3 regions of the Pseudoalteromonas sp. Z1A2 genome follow, and region 3 is predicted to be linked to each of the others. Evidence: predicted binding sites of a transcription regulator. Region 3 holds the regulator's gene; each other region holds the start of a gene.

Region 1 (7,258 bases), on a different contig from region 3:
TTTATGTCTGTTTGTTTATCCACACATAAGTTAAGTTGGTTAAGTAGGAAGTTGACTCTATTTGCTATCGCTACACCTGAATCAAGTAATTTTACATTCCCTTCAAAATACTGACTAATCGGCTCTGCTAATATCGGAAAGTGCGTACACCCTAGTACAAGTACATCTATTGTTTTATCTATATGTAGTTCATCAAGTACTTGATACAACTTATTTGTATCTAAAGAGCCTGTAAAAAAGCATTCCTCAGCTAACGTTACTAATTCAACACTGCTATACAGATTAACGATCACATTACGTGCATGTTCAGCAATTAATGTTTTTGTGTATGAACTGGCGACCGTTGCCGGTGTGGCTAACAAGCCAATATGATTTGAGCGTGTTAATTCTGCCGCAGGCTTTATTGCTGGCACAACACCTACAATAGGAATATCCGTAATTTGGCGAACAGCGCTGAGTGCAGATGTAGAAGCTGTATTACACGCTATTACAATTAAATCGACGTTAAGCGTGTTGGCTTTGATGAAATGAATAAGTGAACATAACCGGTTAATTATAGTTTGTTGGGATTGAGCACCATAAGGTAGTAATGCATTATCCATAAAATAGCTGTACTGAGCATTGGGGATACTTTGCTTGATATGTTCAAGTACAGTAGTTCCACCAATACCTGAATCAAAGACCATTATATGCGCTGACAAACTACCGTTCCTACTTTACTTTAAGAACGGCAGTTTGCCATGAGGTTTTTATAAAAGAAAGTAGTTTAACTTTGCGTGGCTTCTAAATCAGTAAGCCTGTTGGCTGCTGAATTTAACTGATTAAGGTTTTCGAACATAGACTTTGTATAATCTACTAACTTATCTATTTGTTCCTGATCTTGATTTAACCATTGGAGAATGCCAGCTAGCTGATTTTGTAATCCAAGCTCACCCGCTTTTTCAAAAGCATTTTTAAGGTCGTCATTAAAAGGGGCTAAACCCTCTGCTACTTGTTTTTCTGGTGCTGGTTTATATTCTTCATAGCTTTTAACTGTTGCTATTGTTTTTGTTTGGCGTAAATCCATAGAAAAAGCCACCAGCTGATCGCTGTCTAAACTCAGCTCTTGCGCTTGTTCAAATGCTTCATCTAAATCACCACCAAAAAAGGTTTTACTTAAATCTTGTAAGTCTTCCATCATCGCATTAATAGCTTCTTGCTCTTGCTCGTTTAAGTCACCATTTACCGACATCGAAAATGATACCTGTCGAGATTGCGATGATGAGCTTGCAAACGACTCACTATTACTATTTTGCTGATAGCCACTTGCCGATTGAGATTCAAATGCATCAGCAAAGCTAATACTTACCTCATCGCCTTCTGCGGTAGTAAATTTATACTCTGCATTACTCGTCATACTGACGTATTGGGCCTGGCTTATATTTACGCTGGCAGGTTGTGGGTTAAATAACGACTCTTCAAACTTATCCAGCCCATTGTAAATTCCCTCTTTGGACTTATTAATGCCCTCTTCCATGTCATCATTAAATACGCCTGTACCTTTGAGTTCATCAACAGCGTCGTCTATCCCTATTTGGACGCCTTTGCGCGCATCGCCTAACATATCTTTGAGCTTTTCGTCATCAGCGCCGTTAGCTTTTGCTTTATTAACAGCACTACTTACAAAATCGAGTACGTTTTTTACTATTTCATCAAAATCAAATAGTGGTTTATCTGCTTTTTTTTCTGCGATAGGCAATCCAAGCTGCTCAGCCATTTTATCGCCAAGCACGTTTGCGGCCAACTCTCGGCCTCGTTGTTGATAGCTATCTTGAGGAGACGTAATTGTAGGTTGCTGTATATCAGCTTTATTATTGAATTTATTGATGTTGTTGTTTGGCGTAAAGCCATAATTACCTATTTTCATGATTCGTCTCCTAAGCGTGCGTAGTTTATTATCGGCTACAACAACAAAAACTAAAGTACAATGTTCAATAAAACAGCATAAATGCTAGCCAAAACTAGACAAATACGCAGCGCTCCCTACAATAGCGCCGATAAACAGATCTTAGATAAGGTAGTAGCGTTAATGGCAGTTATTAAAATAGATACCACACAGTACCAAGCGCAGTTAAGTGAAAAAGAGCAGCGTATTAGTGCGCAGTTTCAACGTTTTGGTGTGGAGCAATTAGAAGTATTTAGCTCAGAGCCAACTAACTACCGCCAACGTGCTGAATTTAGAGTATGGCACGACGGTGATGATCTGTTTCACATTATGTTTGATCAACGAACAAAAGAAAAAATCCGTGTTGATACATTTGATCCAGCAGCGCCTCTAGTAGGTGAAATAATGCAGGTGATGATTGAAAATCTTAAGCCTTGTGAAATATTACGCCGTAAGTTATTTCAAATCGATTACCTATCAACGCTAAGCGGTGAAATTTTAGTAAGCTTGCTTTATCACAAACCACTGGATGATGAATGGTTAAGTGAAATTAAAGCACTGAAAGAAAAGCTTAGCAGTAAATACAAAATTGACTTTATAGGCCGTGCTCGTAAACAAAAAGAAGTACTAGGTGATGACTTTGTAACTGAACGTTTAACAGTTAATGGGCAAGAGCTTATTTATCAACAAGTAGAAAATAGCTTTACTCAGCCTAATGCAAAAGTAAATATTAATATGCTGGAGTGGGCACAAGATTTATGTAAACCACTTAAAAATGATTTACTAGAACTGTATTGTGGTAACGGTAACTTTTCAATTGCATTAGCAGGTTCTTTTAATAAAGTATTAGCTACGGAAATATCAAAATCATCTGTTCATTCTGCTCAATACAACATTGCTAAAAACAACGTAGAAAACTTAGATATTATTCGTATGTCGAGTGAAGAGTTTACTCAAGCAATGAATGGCGAGCGTACTTTTTCGCGTTTAGAAGGGATTGATTTAAAAAGCTATGACTGCCAAACCATATTAGTTGATCCACCACGCGCGGGCATGGATGAATTAACGTGTGACTTAGTAGCTAACTACGAAAGCATAATTTATATATCGTGCAACCCTGAAACTCTTGAGCGTGACCTTGATCACTTAACACGTACGCATAACGTTAAGCGCTTTGCTATATTTGATCAGTTCCCATATACACATCACATTGAGTCGGGTGTTTTCTTACAGCGCAAATAACCAGCCAAAATTAAAGTGCCAGTACTTTTATAAGTGCTGGTATTTGCTCTTCACTAAATACTTGAATACCATTTTTTATTAATAATGCTGTAGTTAAACCTAGCTCTTCGATTTTTACTCCGTGATGCTTTCCATCATATATTGTATTTCGTCCGCAAGAAGGGCTCGATTCTTTAAGTAGAGCAAAACGAACTTGATTCTTTTTACAGAGTTCTAGCGCTATATTAGCTCCAGTTTGAAACTGTTCTGTTACATCTTCTCCTAAATTAGTAACTACACTCCCCTGTATTATTTCAGCAGGAGCTCTAGGAGTAGGAAGCCCACCAGCGACCTCAGGACAAAACACAATTAACCTATTTTGTTTTTGCCACAAATTAAGCGGTGGATGCAAAATTGCGTGTCCTCTGCCATCGTAGCGAACAGGCTGCCCTAGCAAACAACTCGATACTAATATTTTTTCCATCGCTATATCCTTATAAAACAAAAAAAGCTCCTTAAGGAGCTTTTTTTGTTTTAGCTAAAGTTACTTGTTAGCTAAGTAATTTATTAATTTGCTAATGTCTTCAGGTTTAGTAATACCCGACTCACGACCTAGGTTTAATTTGTACTTACCATTTACAATAAAGGTAGGTACGCCACGAAGTGCGCCTTTTTCTTTAAAGTAGTCTTGATCGCGTTTCATTTTAGAGCTCAGCGTACGTACCGAGAAGCTTTTAAACAGCTTATCAAACTTATCACCATCAACGCCCTGCGCTACAAATATATCTTTTACATCTGCAAGCTCATTAAATTTAGCGCGCTTTGTATGGATATGATTAAAGATTGCAGAAATAATCTGATCTTTTTGTGGAAGCACTTCAGCTGTCGCCAGAGCTTGGCTCATCATCTGTTGGTTTTCTGGGTCACGTACACCTACAAAATCAACATGGCTCTTTTTAAATTTAACGTTTTTATCAAGCTTAGGCTTAAACTCACCAATTAGTGCTTCCATGTTATTACATGCAGGGCAGTAAAATGAGAAGAACTCTTTAACCTCTGGCTTTTTAGTTGCACGCTCAGAAACTACGTCGTAATGCACGCCTTCTTCATACGTTGCTGCAAAGCTTGTTGCTGCCATAGGAAGTAATATTGCAAGCAAACCTGCTTTAACTAATTTAATCATTATTATACTCCGAAATTTATAGTGCTAATAAAAACGCTACTAACTCATCAAGTTCTTTTTGATTTTTGATGGTGTTGAGGTTTATTTTATATTTATCGTTAACAATAAAAGTAGGTACACCTGTAAGTGCGCCTAATTTTGAATATTTATTCTGTTTGTTTTGCATTGCTTGCTCAGCTGAAATAACAGGCATGCTTGCAATCTCTTGATCAAACGTTGCGCTATCAATACCATTTACTTCAAGTAATTTTTTAACGTCTTTCATTTCAGTTAATGGTGCACGTTGAACATGGATACTTTTAAAAATTTGATCGCTAATGCTTTGCGCCTGACCATGCTGCTTAGCAATTAAGTAGGCAAAGCTTAAATTACTTTGTGCTTGTGGCGACACGCCACCTAAAAAGTTAACGTGGTTTTTAATAAACTCAGCGCCTTCTGGCAAGCCTTTTTCAATTGCTTTTGCTACTGGTTCAAACTTAAAGCAATGTGGACAGTAAAATGAGAAAAACTCGGTTACTTGCGGTGACTTGCTTTTGTCTACATCTATAACAGTGTATTGATTATCAACTTCAAACTGTGCAGCAAGTGCTGCAAATGGTAAACATAAAAGTAATAAACTCAGTTTTAATTTTTTAAGCATTTGTATCTCGTTGTACTTGTCTTTAAATAAAATATTACGGCAATAACTTTAACGGTGCTTCTTGCAATGCTGCAAGCTGCTCTTTCAGTGCTAAAATTTGTTGCTCCCAGTATTTGTCATCAGCAAACCATGTAAAGTTCCGCACAAAAGCAGGATCACTCCATCGTTTAGCTACCCATCCCATATAATGGATAATACGCATTGCTCGCAGCGGTTCAATTAATTTGAGTTGAGAGTGATCAAAATCACAAAACTCTTCATACGCATTTACAAGGGTGTCTAACTGTAACAGTTGCGTCGCTCTATCGCCACTGAGCATCATCCATAAATCTTGGATTGCAGGACCTTGGCGGCTGTCATCTAAATCAACAAACATTAGCGCATCACCTGCCCATAAAATATTACCAACGTGGCAGTCACCATGTAAGCGAATACTTTGCACATCTTTATACTGTTTTTGCGCCTGCTCTATCACTAAATCTAAAATAGTATAAAAGGCAGTATTTATTCCCATGGGCACTAAGTTACTTTTTTGAAGATGAACTTTGGCTGTATGCAAATACTCCTCGCAGGTAACTGTTGGCCTATAAGTAAAAGGTTTTGTTTTAGCTACTTGGTGCATTCGGCCAATTAATCGCCCCATTACATCAAGCTGATCTAAATTATCAACCTCAAATAAACGCCCGCCTACACTTGGAAACAACACAAACAAATACCCTTCGTGTTCAAACAAGCTTTGCCCATTATATAAAATAGGGGCAACAACGGGTACTTCTGCATCCGCTAGTTCAAATGCAAAGTCATGCTCTTCTTGAATTTGCTCTTTACTCCAGCGCTCTGGGCGATAAAACTTCACTACGTAACGCAGGCCATCATCCGCTTTAAATTGGTACACTCTGTTTTCATAGCTATTGAGCGCTAATAAACCAGATTCGGCGTATACACCTACGCTTTCTATTGCATCGAGTATTAGATCAGGTGTTAAGTCAATAAAACTAAATTTACTCATACTCTTCTTATATAAAATAAAAGCGGGTTATATACCCGCTTTTGTTAATTGCTATATCAACTTACCTAATTAAGGTAAGTTGCGATTATCGCGCTTTAAAAAAGTTACTCGACTGCGATATTGTCTCATCCGGCTCATCTACCGGTGAAAGCACAAAGTTAAACTCAGTCATCGGCGCCTTCAAATCATAAGGGTCCATTACAAGTGACAATGGTACGTTATGAGATTCCCCTGCCTGCACAGTAAATGACTGCTTACCAATATACTTAAAGTTATCTAACCCTTGTACTTTAATATTAAAGGTTTGCTCGTACTGCGCTTTATTAATTACCTTTAATGTATAGGTGTTCTCTACTAAACCATCAAAATCGACACGATATAATTGGTTTCGGTCACGAATAATATCAAAGTCCATTGTTTTACGCAGTGCTATATTAGCGACAAGCGCTCCCGTAAGCACAACAAGTATGACCGTGTAACCAATAATTTTAGCTCGCAGTGGATTTGTTTTATTTTCTGGGGTTTCGAGATTTCGCTCTGTCGTATATGAAATAAGCCCACGCGGGTATTCCATTTTATCCATTACGCCATCACACGCATCAATACATGCACCACAGTTGATACACTCAGCTTGTAGCCCATTTCTAATATCAATACCTGTTGGGCACACTTGAACGCACAAGTTACAGTCTATACAGTCGCCTAGTTCTAAATCTTTATGATCTACTTTACGTGAACGAGGACCACGGCTTTCACCTCGGCTTTCGTCGTACGTTACGGTGTATGTGTCTTTATCAAACATAGCTGATTGAAAACGAGAGTAAGGACAGATGTGTAAACACATAATTTCTCGCATCCAACCGGCATTACCATAAGTACACGCTGCAAAGAAAATAATACTGACTAGTGCATAACCGCCTACATCAAACGTTACAAAGTCAGGGAGTAACTCCCTTATTGGCGTAAAATAACCCACAAAAGAAATTGCGGTATACAACGAAAACAATACCCAACTAGTATGCTTTGCCGTCTTACGCCAAAACTTATCAAAATTCATGGGTCGTTGATCGAGTTTTTTACGTTGATTAGCCGTGCCTTCAAGCTTTTCTTCGAACCAAATAAAAATAAAAGTCCAAACAGTTTGCGGACATGTATAGCCACACCACACCCGTCCATAGAAGGTGGTCACTAAAAACAACGCAAATGCTGCCAACATAAAGATAAACGCTAATATAGTAAAATCTTGAGGCCATAGCGTTAAACCAAAAATATTGTATTTTT
Region 2 (7,258 bases), on a different contig from region 3:
TTGCATAATTAAATGCAGCATTTAAATCTGACTTTAATAACGCTTGCTTTGCTTGTTCTAACAGTAAGTCTTGTTGCGCAGGTAAATGCTTTGCTAGGGCTTCGCGTATTTGCGCTTCGCTTTGAACACCTGCAAGTAAATCTACTGGTGCGGAGTCTTTTAATAATACAAGCGTAGGCAGTGTTTGCAGACCAACTTGTTGCGCAAGTTGAGAAGCGAGTGCTTGTTCTGCATCGCAATCTAAGTTTGCCACTACTATATAGCTTGCATATTCTGCTGCTACTTTATCTAAAATTGCAGCCTGTCCAATGCAGTCAGGACTTTGAGGAGAGAAAAAGTTAAGCAACACCAATTTTTGTTGTGATGTTTCACCGAGTACTTGTTGAAGGTTTTGCGCATTAATACTAACTATGTTGCTCATTGAATTGATTGCCATATTCGTCTATTTAGGTTTTTATATGGTGGTGAACATAATAATTACAAGTCATATACCTAAATCACTCGGTATACATATTCAACAATAAGGGAAAATATGAAATTAACTTACCTAAGTGCAATACTTTTATTAGCAAGCCCATTAGTACAAGCAAATGGACTCGATTTGAATTTAAGCAAAGCCATGCCAGCTATTGAAAAGTTTTACCTCGACTTACACCAATCCCCAGAGCTTTCTTATCACGAACAAAAAACAGGTAAAAAGATAGCAGATAGATTAACTCAGCTGGGTTTTAAAGTAACAAGTAATGTAGGTGGCTTTGGAGTAGTTGGTATTTATAAAAATGGTGAGGGGCCGACAGTAATGATCCGCACTGATACTGATGGCTTACCTATTATTGAGCAAACAGGAAAATCCTATGCCTCAAAAGTCAAAGTAATAGACGAGCACGGTGCAAAAGTAGGTGTAATGCACGGCTGTGGCCACGATATCCACATGAGCTCTTTTATTGGAACTGCAGAGCAGTTAATTGCTCATAAAAAACAGTGGCAAGGTACATTAATGATGGTTGCACAGCCTGCAGAAGAAGTAGGTGGGGGTGCTAAAGCGATGTTAAGCGAAGGACTATTTAGTAAATATGCAAAACCTGATCATATAATTGCTTTACATGTAAGCGCTAGCGTCCCCGCTGGTAAGGTATCAATGAAAAATGAATACACGATGGCAAGTGTAGATTCTGTCGATATTACAATTAAAGGTAAAGGTGGTCATGGTGCTTACCCTCATACAACTATAGACCCAGTGGTTATAGCTGCACGCACTGTACTTGCTTTGCAAACAATCACAAGCCGAGAGCTTTCACCGCTTGAGCCTTCTGTGATTACAGTGGGGTCTATTCATGGTGGCTCAAAACATAATGTGATTTCGGATGAAGTAAAACTACAACTCACTCTTAGAAGCTATAACCCCGATGTAAGAAGCGCTCAAATAGCAGCAATAAAACGAATCACCGCAGGTATTGCACAAAGTGCTGGCTTAAATGAATCTAACTACCCTGTAATATATGTACATGAAGATGAATCGATTCCATCTACTTATAATAACCCTGCACAAACAGACATTGTTAGAAACTCTATTGCCAGCGCAATTGGCGATACTAATGTACTTGAAACACAAGCTGTAATGGCGGGTGAAGATTTTGGCCTATACGGGCGCACCGATGAAAATATCCCTATCACCCTCTTTTGGCTAGGAGGCGTAAACCAAGCACAATATGCAGATTCAATAAAAACAGGTGAGGTACTCCCTTCTCTACACTCTAGTAAATTTACACCAGATTATAAAGTTGCTATTCCTACTGGAATAAAAGCAATGAGTAACGCTGCTGTTGCTTTATTTAATAAGTAACCTGAATTCTGGATAATAAATCTATCTCAAACAGAGTTCAGGTTGAGTAATATCGTTTAATAAAAAAGCTCTGTTGCTAACTAGCAACAGAGCTTTTTTTATAACTCGACTTTTTAAAGGTCGCTTTTCCACCTCGTTTAGCAAAACGTTTTTTAGGTGAGGTTTTTGGTAACTTCGCAAATGCATTGCTATCGCAGTTTGCTGCTAATTGAACAAACCCATTTAGGTCAGCAAGTAAAGGCTGTAAAAATTGCTGATAACTCATTGCCTGCTGTGCAATATCACCTAAGCTCGACTCCCACTTTGCGGTTAAATCAGGACTCGCTAAACCTTGTGGTAATACGCTAATAAGAGCAAGTCCCGTTTCGGTCGCTCTAATTGACTTACCTTCACGTTTTAAAAAACGCCGCTTAAATAGCAACTCGATTATTCCCGCACGTGTTGCCTCCGTACCTAAACCATCAGTGTCTTTTAATACTTTTTTAATTTGTGGATCTTTAACATAACGGCTAATGCCCGTCATCGCAGCCAATAATGTAGCATCGGTAAAATAAGCTGGGGGTGATGTATGCTTTTCGACTACTTCGCCTTTATCACAAAAAAGAGGCATACCTTTTGTTAAAGGAGGTAGCGAGGCTTCATCTTTTAATTCAGATTTACCCATTAACACCTTAAAACCCAAGCTTACATCTTGCTTTGCATTTGCCTTAAAAAGCCCACCAGCAATAATTACCTCAGCTTTAGTTTCGTTATATATATAGTCGGGATAAAACTGAATTAAGTAATGACGGCTTATTAATTGATATACTTTTACTTCGTCACCGCTCAAACTCGCTGACTTTAACTGCTTAGCCGTAGGCACAATGGCATGATGGGCAGCTACTTTTGAATCGTTAAAACATTTACTACGCTTTTTCACATCTGCCCCGTTTACTAATTCACTGCTTTGCCCCCCATTTGCACTTATTGCCTTTAAAATAGCAGATGCTTCTTGATGGTGATCTTTAGGTAAATAACGATTATCTGAGCGTGGGTAAGTAATTAGTTTATGACGTTCGTAAAGTATTTGGCAAATATCCAATACTTTTTGAGCTGGCATACCAAATGCTTTAGCAGCATCTATTTGCAGAGCAGATAAATTATAAGGTAATGGAGCACTTTGCTTTTTTTGTTTTTGGTCGAGTAAAGTAAGCTCAGCACTTTGCTTTGTAATACGTGAAGCAACATTTTCTGCAAGAGCTTTGTTAAGTATTCGCCCTTCTTCATCTTGATGTGGCTCACATGCTTTGCTTGGAACCCACTTAGCTATGAATGGTTGATTATCTGGAGTAAGCAAATGCGCCAATACATCGTAAAAAGGCTTAGATACAAAGTTCGCTATTTCGTTATCTCTATTAACAACAAGACCTAAAATAGGGGTTTGCACTCGCCCTACCGAAAGCACATTACCAAACCCTGCTTTTTGCCCAGCTAGTGTGTATGCACGTGTTAAATTCATACCAAATAGCCAATCAGCACGAGAGCGCGCTAAAGCAGATACACTTAACGGAATAAAATCTCGATTAGAACGCATTGCGCCCAATGATTTCTTTACCGCCGATAAGTTTAAATCACTAATGAGTAAACGTTGCGTACTCTGCTTTTTAGCCTGACTTATTTTAGCTTCTTCTATTACTTGGTCGACCAGAAGCTGGCCTTCACGGTCTGGATCGCCAGCGTGAATAAGTTGCGAGGCTTGTTTAATTAATTTTTTTAAAACAGTGAGCTGTTTGCGAGTTTTGGTTTTGGCTTTTAACTTCCACTGCTCAGGTATTATAGGTAAGTGATCAAACTGCCACTTTTTAAAGCGCTCATCGTAATCATCGGGCTCTGCTTGTTCTAGTAAATGCCCTATACACCACGAGACACAATCTCCGTTAGCGACTTCTATATAGCCATCGTGTTTTTTATGTGGTTTTGGTAACGCATCAGCAATAGCGCGTCCTAGTGAAGGTTTTTCTGCAATGTAGAGTTTCATGGGAGTCGCTCACTCACTGTTCATATAAACAGTAGTTTAGCACAGCTATTTTGAAGGTGGGGAGTTTTCTATTTTTGACTTTACACTACCTTGCTTAGTGAAAAGGATAATTAAAGGTAAATAGCATACAACCACCGTGGCAATATTGATAAATGGCATTAGGGTCTGATAAATAACGGTACTGTAAGCTAAATCCCACAAATGGCGGTCAACTAATCGGAATAGTTGTAATATAGGTGCGCCAATAACAACTAGTTGCCCAATAACACATTGCCATAAATAAACTTTATCCTTTATACCCCAGTAAGCTATAAGTGCCATCCAAGTAATATCTGTGATCGCCCAAACTAAATAACGATAAATATAAATGTCATCAAACGCTCGTAGGCTTGAAGCAGTTAGGTTACCAAAGAGGAAAAAAGCTGCGGTAAGTAATACAAATCGAAAGGCTAGGCGATCTTTAAATACAAAAAATATAAAAATAGCCGGACTTAGCATTAAAACCCAGCTTTTGCTTAAAATACTAACAACATATAAAAACCATTCAGGCAAAATACTCTGCCCTATTTTGTTTTTTTATCGTCATCAGTACCATCACCATTACCCGGCATGTCGCAATATTTATTGATTATTTTCACAGGCACTCCATTACATATGTTAAGGAAATGTACTGTAAGCTAAAATGACGAAATTGCCAAGATACTTAAGGCAATTAAGTACCTTAAATAAAAACAAACATAGTGAAATATAACACAAGCAATAACTTAGCGCACATCAATAGGAGCAGACTCTTTAGCCTTACCTTGCAGGATTGATATTTCTACTCGACGGTTTCTTCGGCGATCTTCATTTGAATCGTTTGGAACAAGTGGACGAGTATCAGCTCGCCCCACTACCATCATGCGGTTTTTATCAAACCCTTGCACCGTTTGCAGCTCGCTTGCTACAGCTACAGCTCGCTTTGACGATAAGTCCCAATTATTAATATATAGCTCATTCGATACCTGAAAATCGTCGGTATGGCCAGATACAGTTATTTCGCCAGGTACATCTTTTAACAGTACACCAATATCTTGAATTATGGGTTTAAACTTAGGTTGTAAAAATGCACTACCCGAAGGAAATGAACCATTCTCTCTAATACGAATAATTATTTGCTGCCCTAAAGATTCAAGCTCAATTGCACCATCTATTATTTGCTTTTCAAGCTGCTGCGCGATTTTTTTAACGAGCTCGTTAGTTTGTTCCTGATCGGCCGCTGAAGTTGCTTGCTCTGACGATTGCTCTTGAGAAGTACTACGAGATTCGCCACCACGTTTGTCCCCGCGTTGTTCTTGCCTGCCACCAGCTGAGCTTTCATCTCCAGCCTGAAACTCTAACATTTGTTGAGTCATTTCTACTGTTTGTTGTTGAATAGTTTCTATTGGAGTGGGTTCTGGTTTGCCTGGGGTAAACTCCATAGCAATAACAGAGGTACCTTTAGGGATATCTTTTACTTCAATTTTATTCTGCACACCAAAAGCAAACTTCATAGAGCCCGCAATTTGTTTAAACTTAAGTACATCCATTTCTGAAAACGCAAGCAAGAGTACAAAAAAGCACATTAACAGTGACATTAAATCGGCAAATGTTCCCATCCATGCTGGTAGGCCTGGTGGTGGGCATTTGCACTCTTGATCAGACATAATTACTCCTCGGTATCTACTTTGCGTTTAGATTCAGCTAAGTAATTTTTCAAAATACCTTCGATTACTTTTGGATTTTGGCCATCTTGTATACCTAAAATAGCATCTAAAATTAAACGCTGATTCATAGCCTCTTCGTCTTTACGTAGTTCAAGTTTTACCTGAATAGGAATTGCCACAACATTGGCTAAAAACGCACCATATAAAGTTGTTAAAAGCGCTACCGCCATTGCCGGGCCAATTGCTTTTGGGTCATCCATGTTAGATAACATTGCAACTAAGCCAATTAGAGTACCAATCATTCCCATTGCTGGTGCAATATCGGCTAATGACTTAAATAAGCCTGCGCCCATTTCATGTCGAGTAGTGGTTAAAGAGATATCTTTTTGAAGTGTGGCGCGAACAACATCTGCGTCATGGCCATCAACAAGCATGTCGACGCCTTTGCGCATAAATGGATTTGGGATTTCAGCTTCTTCGAGTGCTAAAAACCCCCCTTTACGAGCTGAATCAGCAAGTTCTACTGCTTTTTCAATAAGCTCTTCTGGCGTTTCAATTTTAAACATAAACGCTTTAGCAACAACTTTACCTATACCCAAAAACTGCGACATGGTGAAATTTGATAAAACAATGAAAAGTGAACCACCAAATACAATTACACTAGAAGGAGCATCGGCAAACATAGCCATTTCACCGCTACTACTCATAAACATAGACATGACAATTAAGCCAATTGCGCCTAGGATCCCGATTATGGTTGCTAAATCCACATTTCCTCCAGAAGTTTCATGCTTAATGGCCTTATCATAAACTTTTATTATTAACTGCTTATCGGCAACATATTGAATTGCTTAAGCCATTTTTATAAATAAACATAAAAAGCAGCCTTTAGCACTATTTTAGATCAAGATATAAGGGCTACCTAATTATCAATTGATTTATTAAACTTACAGACCGCTATTAAGGCTTTATTAATACACTTGAAATATAATTTAACGTTATAAAGGTAAAAAACCAATATCATCCTTTGACCTAGTTTAGCATTCCCCCTAAAATTGACCCCTAAATTTATTATGTAAGCTGAAATAAAGATGGCGACTAAAAAACCTGAAAACTTAAGTTTCGAACAAGCACTAGAAGAATTATCTACAATCGTTAGTGACATGGAACAAGGTGACTTATCGCTTGAGCAATCGTTAAAGCAATTTGAGCGTGGAATTGCATTAGCAAGTGCTTCATCAGGTAAATTACAGCAAGCAGAACAAAAAGTATCAATTTTGATGGGGAATGGCGAAAAGTCAGTTCTTACGAATTTTGATAATGATATGGAATAGCTGTGAGCATAAATAATTATATCGAACGTGCTCAAAAAGATGTAGTAGCGACCTTACAACAGCATTTTAAACAGCCTCTCGATACTGAAGAAACAGTCAAGAACGCCACCCAGTATGGATTATTTAATGGCGGTAAAAGATTACGTCCATTTTTAGTTTATGCCACAGGTAAAATGCTCGGTGCAAACCAGCAAGACTTACATGTACTTGCAGCTGCAATTGAGTGTATCCATAGCTATTCGCTAGTTCATGATGATTTGCCCGCTATGGACGATGACGACTTACGCCGTGGCCGCCCTACTTGCCATATAGAATTTGGCGAGGCAAATGCAATTTTAGCCGGTGATGCCCTACAAACACTCGCCTTTGAGCTTATTGC
Region 3 (7,258 bases):
TTTATTCGCGGTGCTGTTAGTGTCGTCTTGTTCAGCAAACGCAGTTAAAAGATGAAGTAAACTTTCTTCTACTTCCCTAACAAGTTCGATAACACGGCGAATAACTTGACCTGTTAAGTCTTGATAGTCTTGAGCCATTAATACATTTGTCATTAAGTTTTGAAGCTCATCAGTCTTATGATGAGAGTTGTTCATAAACTTATCGATGCTATGGCAAAGTTGCTTAAACTCACCAAGCTCAATCTCGCGGCTCATTAAACGATCCCATGTCGGTTTGATATGAGATATTTCGTCCGCTAACTGTTGGGCTATAGGTAAACTGGCCTCCACTGCATCCATTGTTTTATTAGCCGCATTTTCTGTCATTTCTATAACATAATTAAGCCGCTTTTTAGCATCTGGAATCGCATCTGTCGTTATATCAGTTAAGCGAGTATCAAGCTCAAAACTTTTAAGGGCTTCGTGCAGTTGACGAGTCAACTTTCCAACTTCAGCAAATAATTCAGACTGCTCTTTAGATGCAGCCTCTAAAATCAACTGATTTGCTTTGTCTTGCTCATCATTTTCTAAAAAAACAACGAGCTGACGAGCTTGTTCTAACGTTATTTGAGGCGCAGCTGGTGCTGGCATAAGCCTCTCCCCCATCATTAGCCTAAGCGTTCAAATACTTTTTCTAATTTAGTTTTTAATGTTCCAGCCGTAAATGGCTTAACAATATAACCATTAACACCAGCTTGCGCTGCAGCTATTATTTGTTCTTTTTTAGCCTCTGCCGTTACCATTAATACAGGGATATGTTTTAACTTATCGTCTGCACGTATTGCTCTTAAAAGATCAATACCCTGCATTCCAGGCATATTCCAATCCGTAACTACAAAATCAAACACTTGATTTTGCAACATAGGCAAAGCTGTAGACCCATCATCAGCTTCTTGAACGTTAGTGAAACCTAAGTCACGTAACAGGTTTTTTATAATGCGTCTCATCGTTGAAAAATCATCAACTACAAGAATTTTCATGTTTTTATCCAAAACATCCCCCAGTGAGGTATTAACCTTTGTTTACTTACTACTAATTTATCCAGTCATTGATTTTAGCTTTAAGCTTAATCATCGCCTGACCATGTATCTGACTTACACGCGATTCACTTACATCGAGTATATGTCCTATTTCTTTTAAATTCATTTCATCGTTGTAGTACAAAGAAAGCACCATTGCATCACGCTCTGGTAATGACTTAATTGCACTTAGCAAAGACTCATTAAACCTATCATTTTTAACATTATTAAAAGGTTTATCTTGTGCTAAATCTTGGCCTACAGGAGTAATAACATCCTCATCTACACCAAGGTCTTCAATGCCTAATATTTTGCTCGTATTCGCATCATTTAAAATATGATGGTACTCATTGAGCGAAATTTCAAGTTTTTCAGCAACTTCTATGTCCGTTGGTTCGCGGTTCAGACTACTTTCGAGCTCAGTAATTGCTTCTGCAACTTGCCTGTTTTTACGGTGAACTGAACGAGGAGCCCAATCACCACGGCGCATTTCATCAAGCATAGCACCGCGAATACGAATACCTGCAAAAGTTTCAAAGCTTGCGCCTTTTGTTGCATCAAAGTTTTTCGAAGCTTCTATTAAGCCTATCATTCCTGATTGAATTAAATCATCAAGTTGAACGCTAGGTGGTAATCGAGCAATTAGATGACATGCCACTTTTTTAACAAGTGATGCATGCTTCTCAACAATCACATTTAAATTTTGTGTTGATTGATATCCCATAGCTCTATTCACCAGTGTTGTCATAATTAACCGTTTACTAGTTTCTCAATGAAAAACTCTAAATGCCCAGATGGTTGGTTGGGTATTGGCCATTTAACTGCTTTTGTTGCCAGCGTTTTAAACGCAAGAGCGGCTGGCGAATTTGGAAAGAGCTCTACTATTACTTTTTGACGACGTGTTGCTTTGCGCATATTTTCATCATAAGGAACCGTTGCTACTAGCTCCATTGATACATCTAAAAAGCGGTCGGTAACTTTAGATAGCTTTGCAAACAATTCAGTGCCTTCACGCATACTGCGCACCATATTGGCAACAATTTTAAATTTATAAACGCCGTGCTCACGACTTAATACTTTAATAAGTGCGTAAGCGTCGGTGATTGATGTCGGCTCATCGCATACAACAACCATTACATCTTGCGCTGCACGCGAGAAGCTCAGTACCATGTCTGAAATACCAGCAGCTGTATCTACAATTAAAATATCAAATTCGGTATTCAATTCGCTAAACGCACGAATTAGCCCAGCATGCTCAGATGGTGATAATTCAACCATACTTTGCGAACCCGATGTAGCGGGTACAATTTTAATTCCTGCAGGGCCTTCAACTAAAATTTCATCAAGCTCACATTCACCAGACAAGACATGTGACAAGTTACGCTCTACACGTAAACCAAGCATCACATCACAGTTTGCTAAACCCAAGTCAGCATCCAGCACTAATACTCGATTACCTTGCTGCCCAAGTGCAATAGCTGTATTTAGAGAAACATTTGTTTTCCCTACTCCACCTTTACCACCGGTTACAGCGATAACTTTTACGCCGTTGTTATTGTTTTGACTCATTTTGCGCAGGCCGCTTGCTTGATCTAATACTGTGTTAATCATACATCCCTACTGTGCTTGGCGCCACTGATTGGTGCCTTGAATGTTGTTCTTTTGTTCTTTTTAAATATAATTGCTCAGCCTTTTTAACTAGTTTCTCAGCATTTGCAACACGAATATCCTCTGGTACTCGTTGACCATTAGTAAGATACCCTATTGGAAGGCGATTTTGAATCGCAATACTAATAATCTCACCCAAACTTAATGATTCGTCTAACTTAGTGAAAATACAGCCACTTAACTGTACTTTTTTAAAGTGACGTACAGTTTCTTGCAATACATTAATTTGTGCTGTCGCGCTAAGTACTAAGTAGCTGCGAATATCTACACGTTGGTTACGCATTAACGTGTTTAATTGCTCAGTTAAACGTAAATCTCGCTGGCTCATACCTGCTGTGTCAATTAATACTAGACGTTTATTTCGTAAATGATATAAAACTTCAGCTAATTCATTAGCATCTTTAACTTGCTTAACACCACAACCAATAATACGACCATATGTTGCAAGTTGTTCATAAGCACCAATTCTGTATGTATCAGTGGTTATTAACGCCACTTTATCGGCACCATATTTTTGTGCGCCTAGAGCTGCAAGCTTAGCAACAGTCGTTGTTTTACCCACACCAGTTGGACCCACTAACGCATATACACCACCTTGGCGAAGTATTTCATTATTGGTTGTTTGCATTTGATCTTCGACCATAGTTAACAATGCTTTCCAACCTTGCTTACGAGACACATCATCAGGTACAAAACATGCCATTTGCTGTGCTACTTCTTTATCGATACCCATACCGACTAAACGGTCAACCATACAAGCGCGTGTTGGATCGCGACGCGCCATATCTTGCTGCATCAAGCCTGATACTTGGTGCTCAAGTAATTGACGAATTGCGTTCATTTCTTCACGCATTGTTGTCATTTCTTCGCTTTCATTATTAGGTGCTTGTTGGCGAGTGGTTACGGGGCTATCTAAATCATCAAAGTCGCGGTCTAAATCATCAAAACCTAAGCTATCCGCTTGAGTTTGTGGACGAACTGGCGCAGCAGCTTCAGGAGCAAACATATTTTTAGTACGCTGCCCCATATCTGGTTCTTGATAGTTATCAGTAGTATCAATACCCGATTGTGAAAACATTGATGCAAGCTCAGGAGAACGAGGACGCGGTGATTGACGCTCTAATAATGCTTGTAGGCTGTCAGCAACTTTTGCTTGAGGCTCAGGCTTGGCACGCTGTGGCTCTGGTTTTACAAAATTATGCATGCTTTGTTGTGGCGCCTGAGTACGCGGCTCTGCAGGGCGTTGTGGTTGCGCTGCTACTTTAGGGGCTGCTTTGTCATAATCAACTGCCGCTACAATTTCTACACCGTTAGCCAGTTTTTTATTTGACATAATAACCGCATCAACACCTAACTCATCTTTAACTTCTTTAAGTGCTGTGCGCATATCTTTAGCAAAAAAACGTTTAATTTTCATGATTCAACCCCTGTTAAAATCTTATTGTTGGCCTACCGAGCTTACAATTTTGATCTGTCTTTCGTCTGGTACCTCTTGATAAGACATCACTCTCAATCCTGGAATGGTGTACTTAACAAAACGAGATAACACAGTGCGTAACATTCCTGACGTTAGCAATATAGAAGGTTCGCCGGCCATTTCTTGATTTTGATGCGCTTGTGTCAATGACACTTGAAGTCGCTCTGCAAGTCCTGGCTCAATACCGGCACCTTCATCGCCTGCATTTTGTAATGACTGATGCAACATTTGTTCCAACTCAGGCGCCAAGGTTATGACAGGGATTTCTGATGACATGCCCACCGCATCTTGAACAATTAATCTACGCAGTGAAATACGCACTGCAGCCGTTAATACATCAGGGTCTTGACTACGTGGGCCATACTCAACAAGGGTTTGAACAATTGAGCGCATATCGCGAATAGCCACGCCTTCATTTAATAAATTTTGTAGTACTTTTACAATAGCAGTTAATGGCAATACATCAGGTACTAGTCCTTCCACTAAGCGAGGATGGCTTTTAGCAAGCATATCAAGTAGGTTTTGAACTTCTTCATGCCCTAGTAATAACGCTGCACTGTTAGTTAATAACTGGCTAATATGAGTGGCAACTACCGTGGCTGAATCTACAACGGTATAACCTAGTGATTGTGCTTCATCTTTTTGATCAGGCTTGATCCATACGGCATCAAGGCCAAACGCAGGATCTTTTGTTTCAACCCCTTTAATTGGACCAAATACTTGTCCTGGGTTAATCGCTAGCTCGTCGCCATGCTTAAGCTCGCTTTCACCGGTTGAAACCCCCATTAGTGTTATTCTGTAAGCGTTAGGGTCAAGCTCTAAGTTGTCGCGTATATGTACCGGCGGCACTAAAAAACCAAGCTCTTGAGAAAGCTTTTTACGCACCCCCTTAATACGATTAAGTAGCTCACCACCTTGTGATTGGTCCACTAACGGAATTAATCTATAACCGACTTCTAAGCCAATTACATCAACCTGCTGAACGTCATCCCAGCCTAGTTCTTTTTGTTCTTGTTTATTAGCAACACCCGTTGCAACGCTTCCGCCATTAGCGGCCTCTTCAGCTTCTGCCGCAGCAGCTTTTAATTTACTTTGCTGTGTGTAGTAAGCTAAGTAACCCAGTAACGCACCTAAACTTAAAAAAGCAATATGCGGCATACCAGGCACTAAGCCCATGATGATCAAAATACCAGATGCAATAAAGAGTGACTTTTCGTTGCCTAGTTGTTTCTTAAATTGGTCCCCCATATTGAGCGACTCATTTTGGCGTGTTACAACAATCGCGGTACCAATTGAAAGCAGTAAAGAAGGGAGTTGAGCAACTAAGCCATCGCCAATGGTAAGTAATGTATATACTTCCATTGCATTGCCAAAACTCAAATTGTGCTGGATCATACCGACAAATAAACCACCAACAATATTGATGATTAGTATAACAATACCTGCAATCGCATCACCTTTTACAAATTTACTCGCACCATCCATTGAGCCGTAAAAATCAGCTTCGCGAGTTACTTCCTCGCGGCGGTCACGCGCTTGTTCTGCGCTGATAAAGCCTGCGTTCAAATCGGCGTCAATTGCCATTTGTTTACCCGGCATTGCATCAAGGGTGAAACGCGCAGATACCTCAGAAATACGACCAGCACCTTTAGTAATTACTACAAAGTTAATAATGATCAGGATTAAAAACACAACCAAACCAACAGCGTAGTTACCACCAATAACAACTGAGCCAAACGCTTCAATTACTTTACCGGCAGAGTCACCACCATTGTGGCCTTCAAGTAACACAACTCGAGTACTGGCAACGTTAAGTGCTAAGCGCATAATTGTAGCGATTAGTAATACAGAGGGGAAAATACCAAATTCAACTGGCTTCATCGTGTAAACAGTTACAAGTAAAACCACTAACGCGAGAGCAATATTAAACGAGAAAAGGATATCGAGTAAAAATGGCGGTAGTGGTAAAATCACCATTCCCAAGGCAGCAAGCACAAGCAAAGGTGTACCTACCCCTTTGGCATAGTCTTTTTTGTCTCTGTTAAGTTGTTGTAATACCGCTTTAAAACTCATAATTCTACAATTTCAAAAAATTGACACTACGTAGAATTTGCAATAACTATTCCAAGTTACTCAGTTAACGGTTTAATACTTGTAGGCATCGGGGATTGGCAGCTTTTTATTGAGCTTAGTTGGACGTTTACCGCGCCCTTTATTAAAGCGCTTAAGCTGAAATACATACGCTAAAACTTGCGCTACTGCGGTAAATAGCTGATCGGGTATTTGCTCTCCTACTTCAGCCGTATGATAAAGCGCTCGGGTCAACATGGGGGATTCTAATATAGGTACTTCATTTCCTATTGCTACTTTTCGAATTTGCATCGCCATTTCATCAATGCCTTTAGCAAGCACTATAGGCGCACCTGCGCGCTCCGTGTCGTATTTTAATGCTACAGAGTAGTGAGTTGGGTTCGTAACAATAACATCAGCGTCAGGAACATCTTGCATCATGCGGTTTTGCGACATTTGCCTTTGTGTTTGCCTAATGCGCGCTTTTATTTGTGGGTCACCTTCAGAGTTTTTATACTCATCTTTAATTTCTTGCATTGTCATTTTAAGTTGTTTGTTATGGTTGTAACTTTGAAATGGTGCATCAATGGCGGCAATAACAATTAAAGTGCACGAAAGGCCTAAAAACATCCACCCTAAAATCTCTAAGGCATGAATAATATTACCCGGCGTACTTTCTAAACTTAAATGCAGTATTTCATCAAAATAAGTATTAATTAAAAACACTGCAAAACTTGCTACTAAACCAAATTTTAAAAGTGACTTTACAAGCTCAATAGCCGCTTGTGGGCCAAACATCCGCTTAAAGCCCTTCATTGGCGACATTTTACTTGCTTTAGGTGCAGCAGCTTCCCAGCTAAAATTAAAACCACCGAGTAACGTATTACCAATAAATGCAGCCAAAACGATAATTAACACAAACATAGCCATAGGAAACATCAACGCGTCTGCAACCTCTCCCCACACGGCAAACATTTTAGTGGTA

The links. The regulator FliA, encoded in region 3, starts transcription of late flagellar genes. The targets are predictions, from matches to a motif close to CTAAAGNTNNNNNNNNNNNNGCCGATA.
Region 1: a site for FliA is predicted at 1,936-1,962, ahead of GQR47_RS18945 (DUF5610 domain-containing protein). Genes of this name have one in related genera too.
Region 2: a site for FliA is predicted at 6,375-6,401, ahead of pomA (flagellar motor protein PomA). Genes of this name have one in related genera too.

The regions. Positions count from the first base shown of each region.
Region 1 is NZ_WTKX01000040.1:983-8,240, forward strand. Features, by position in the region: gene murI (glutamate racemase) at 1-701, opposite strand, end outside; gene GQR47_RS18945 (DUF5610 domain-containing protein) at 767-1,906, opposite strand; gene trmA (tRNA (uridine(54)-C5)-methyltransferase TrmA) at 2,069-3,166, shown strand; gene GQR47_RS18955 (DUF523 domain-containing protein) at 3,177-3,629, opposite strand; gene GQR47_RS18960 (thiol:disulfide interchange protein DsbA/DsbL) at 3,690-4,328, opposite strand; gene GQR47_RS18965 (thiol:disulfide interchange protein DsbA/DsbL) at 4,345-4,968, opposite strand; gene GQR47_RS18970 (serine/threonine protein kinase) at 5,003-5,977, opposite strand; gene ccoG (cytochrome c oxidase accessory protein CcoG) at 6,063-7,258, opposite strand, start outside.
Region 2 is NZ_WTKX01000008.1:940-8,197, forward strand. Features, by position in the region: gene GQR47_RS07555 (tetratricopeptide repeat protein) at 1-421, opposite strand, end outside; gene GQR47_RS07560 (amidohydrolase) at 533-1,843, shown strand; gene GQR47_RS07565 (DNA topoisomerase III) at 1,920-3,860, opposite strand; gene GQR47_RS07570 (hypothetical protein) at 3,906-4,412, opposite strand; gene GQR47_RS07575 (flagellar motor protein MotB) at 4,625-5,545, opposite strand; gene pomA (flagellar motor protein PomA) at 5,548-6,315, opposite strand; gene GQR47_RS07585 (exodeoxyribonuclease VII small subunit) at 6,637-6,879, shown strand; gene ispA ((2E,6E)-farnesyl diphosphate synthase) at 6,882-7,258, shown strand, end outside.
Region 3 is NZ_WTKX01000003.1:41,466-48,723, forward strand. Features, by position in the region: gene GQR47_RS03085 (protein phosphatase CheZ) at 1-630, opposite strand, end outside; gene cheY (chemotaxis response regulator CheY) at 648-1,031, opposite strand; gene GQR47_RS03095 (RNA polymerase sigma factor FliA) at 1,072-1,782, opposite strand; gene GQR47_RS03100 (MinD/ParA family protein) at 1,809-2,669, opposite strand; gene flhF (flagellar biosynthesis protein FlhF) at 2,662-4,143, opposite strand; gene flhA (flagellar biosynthesis protein FlhA) at 4,165-6,276, opposite strand; gene flhB (flagellar biosynthesis protein FlhB) at 6,349-7,258, opposite strand, start outside.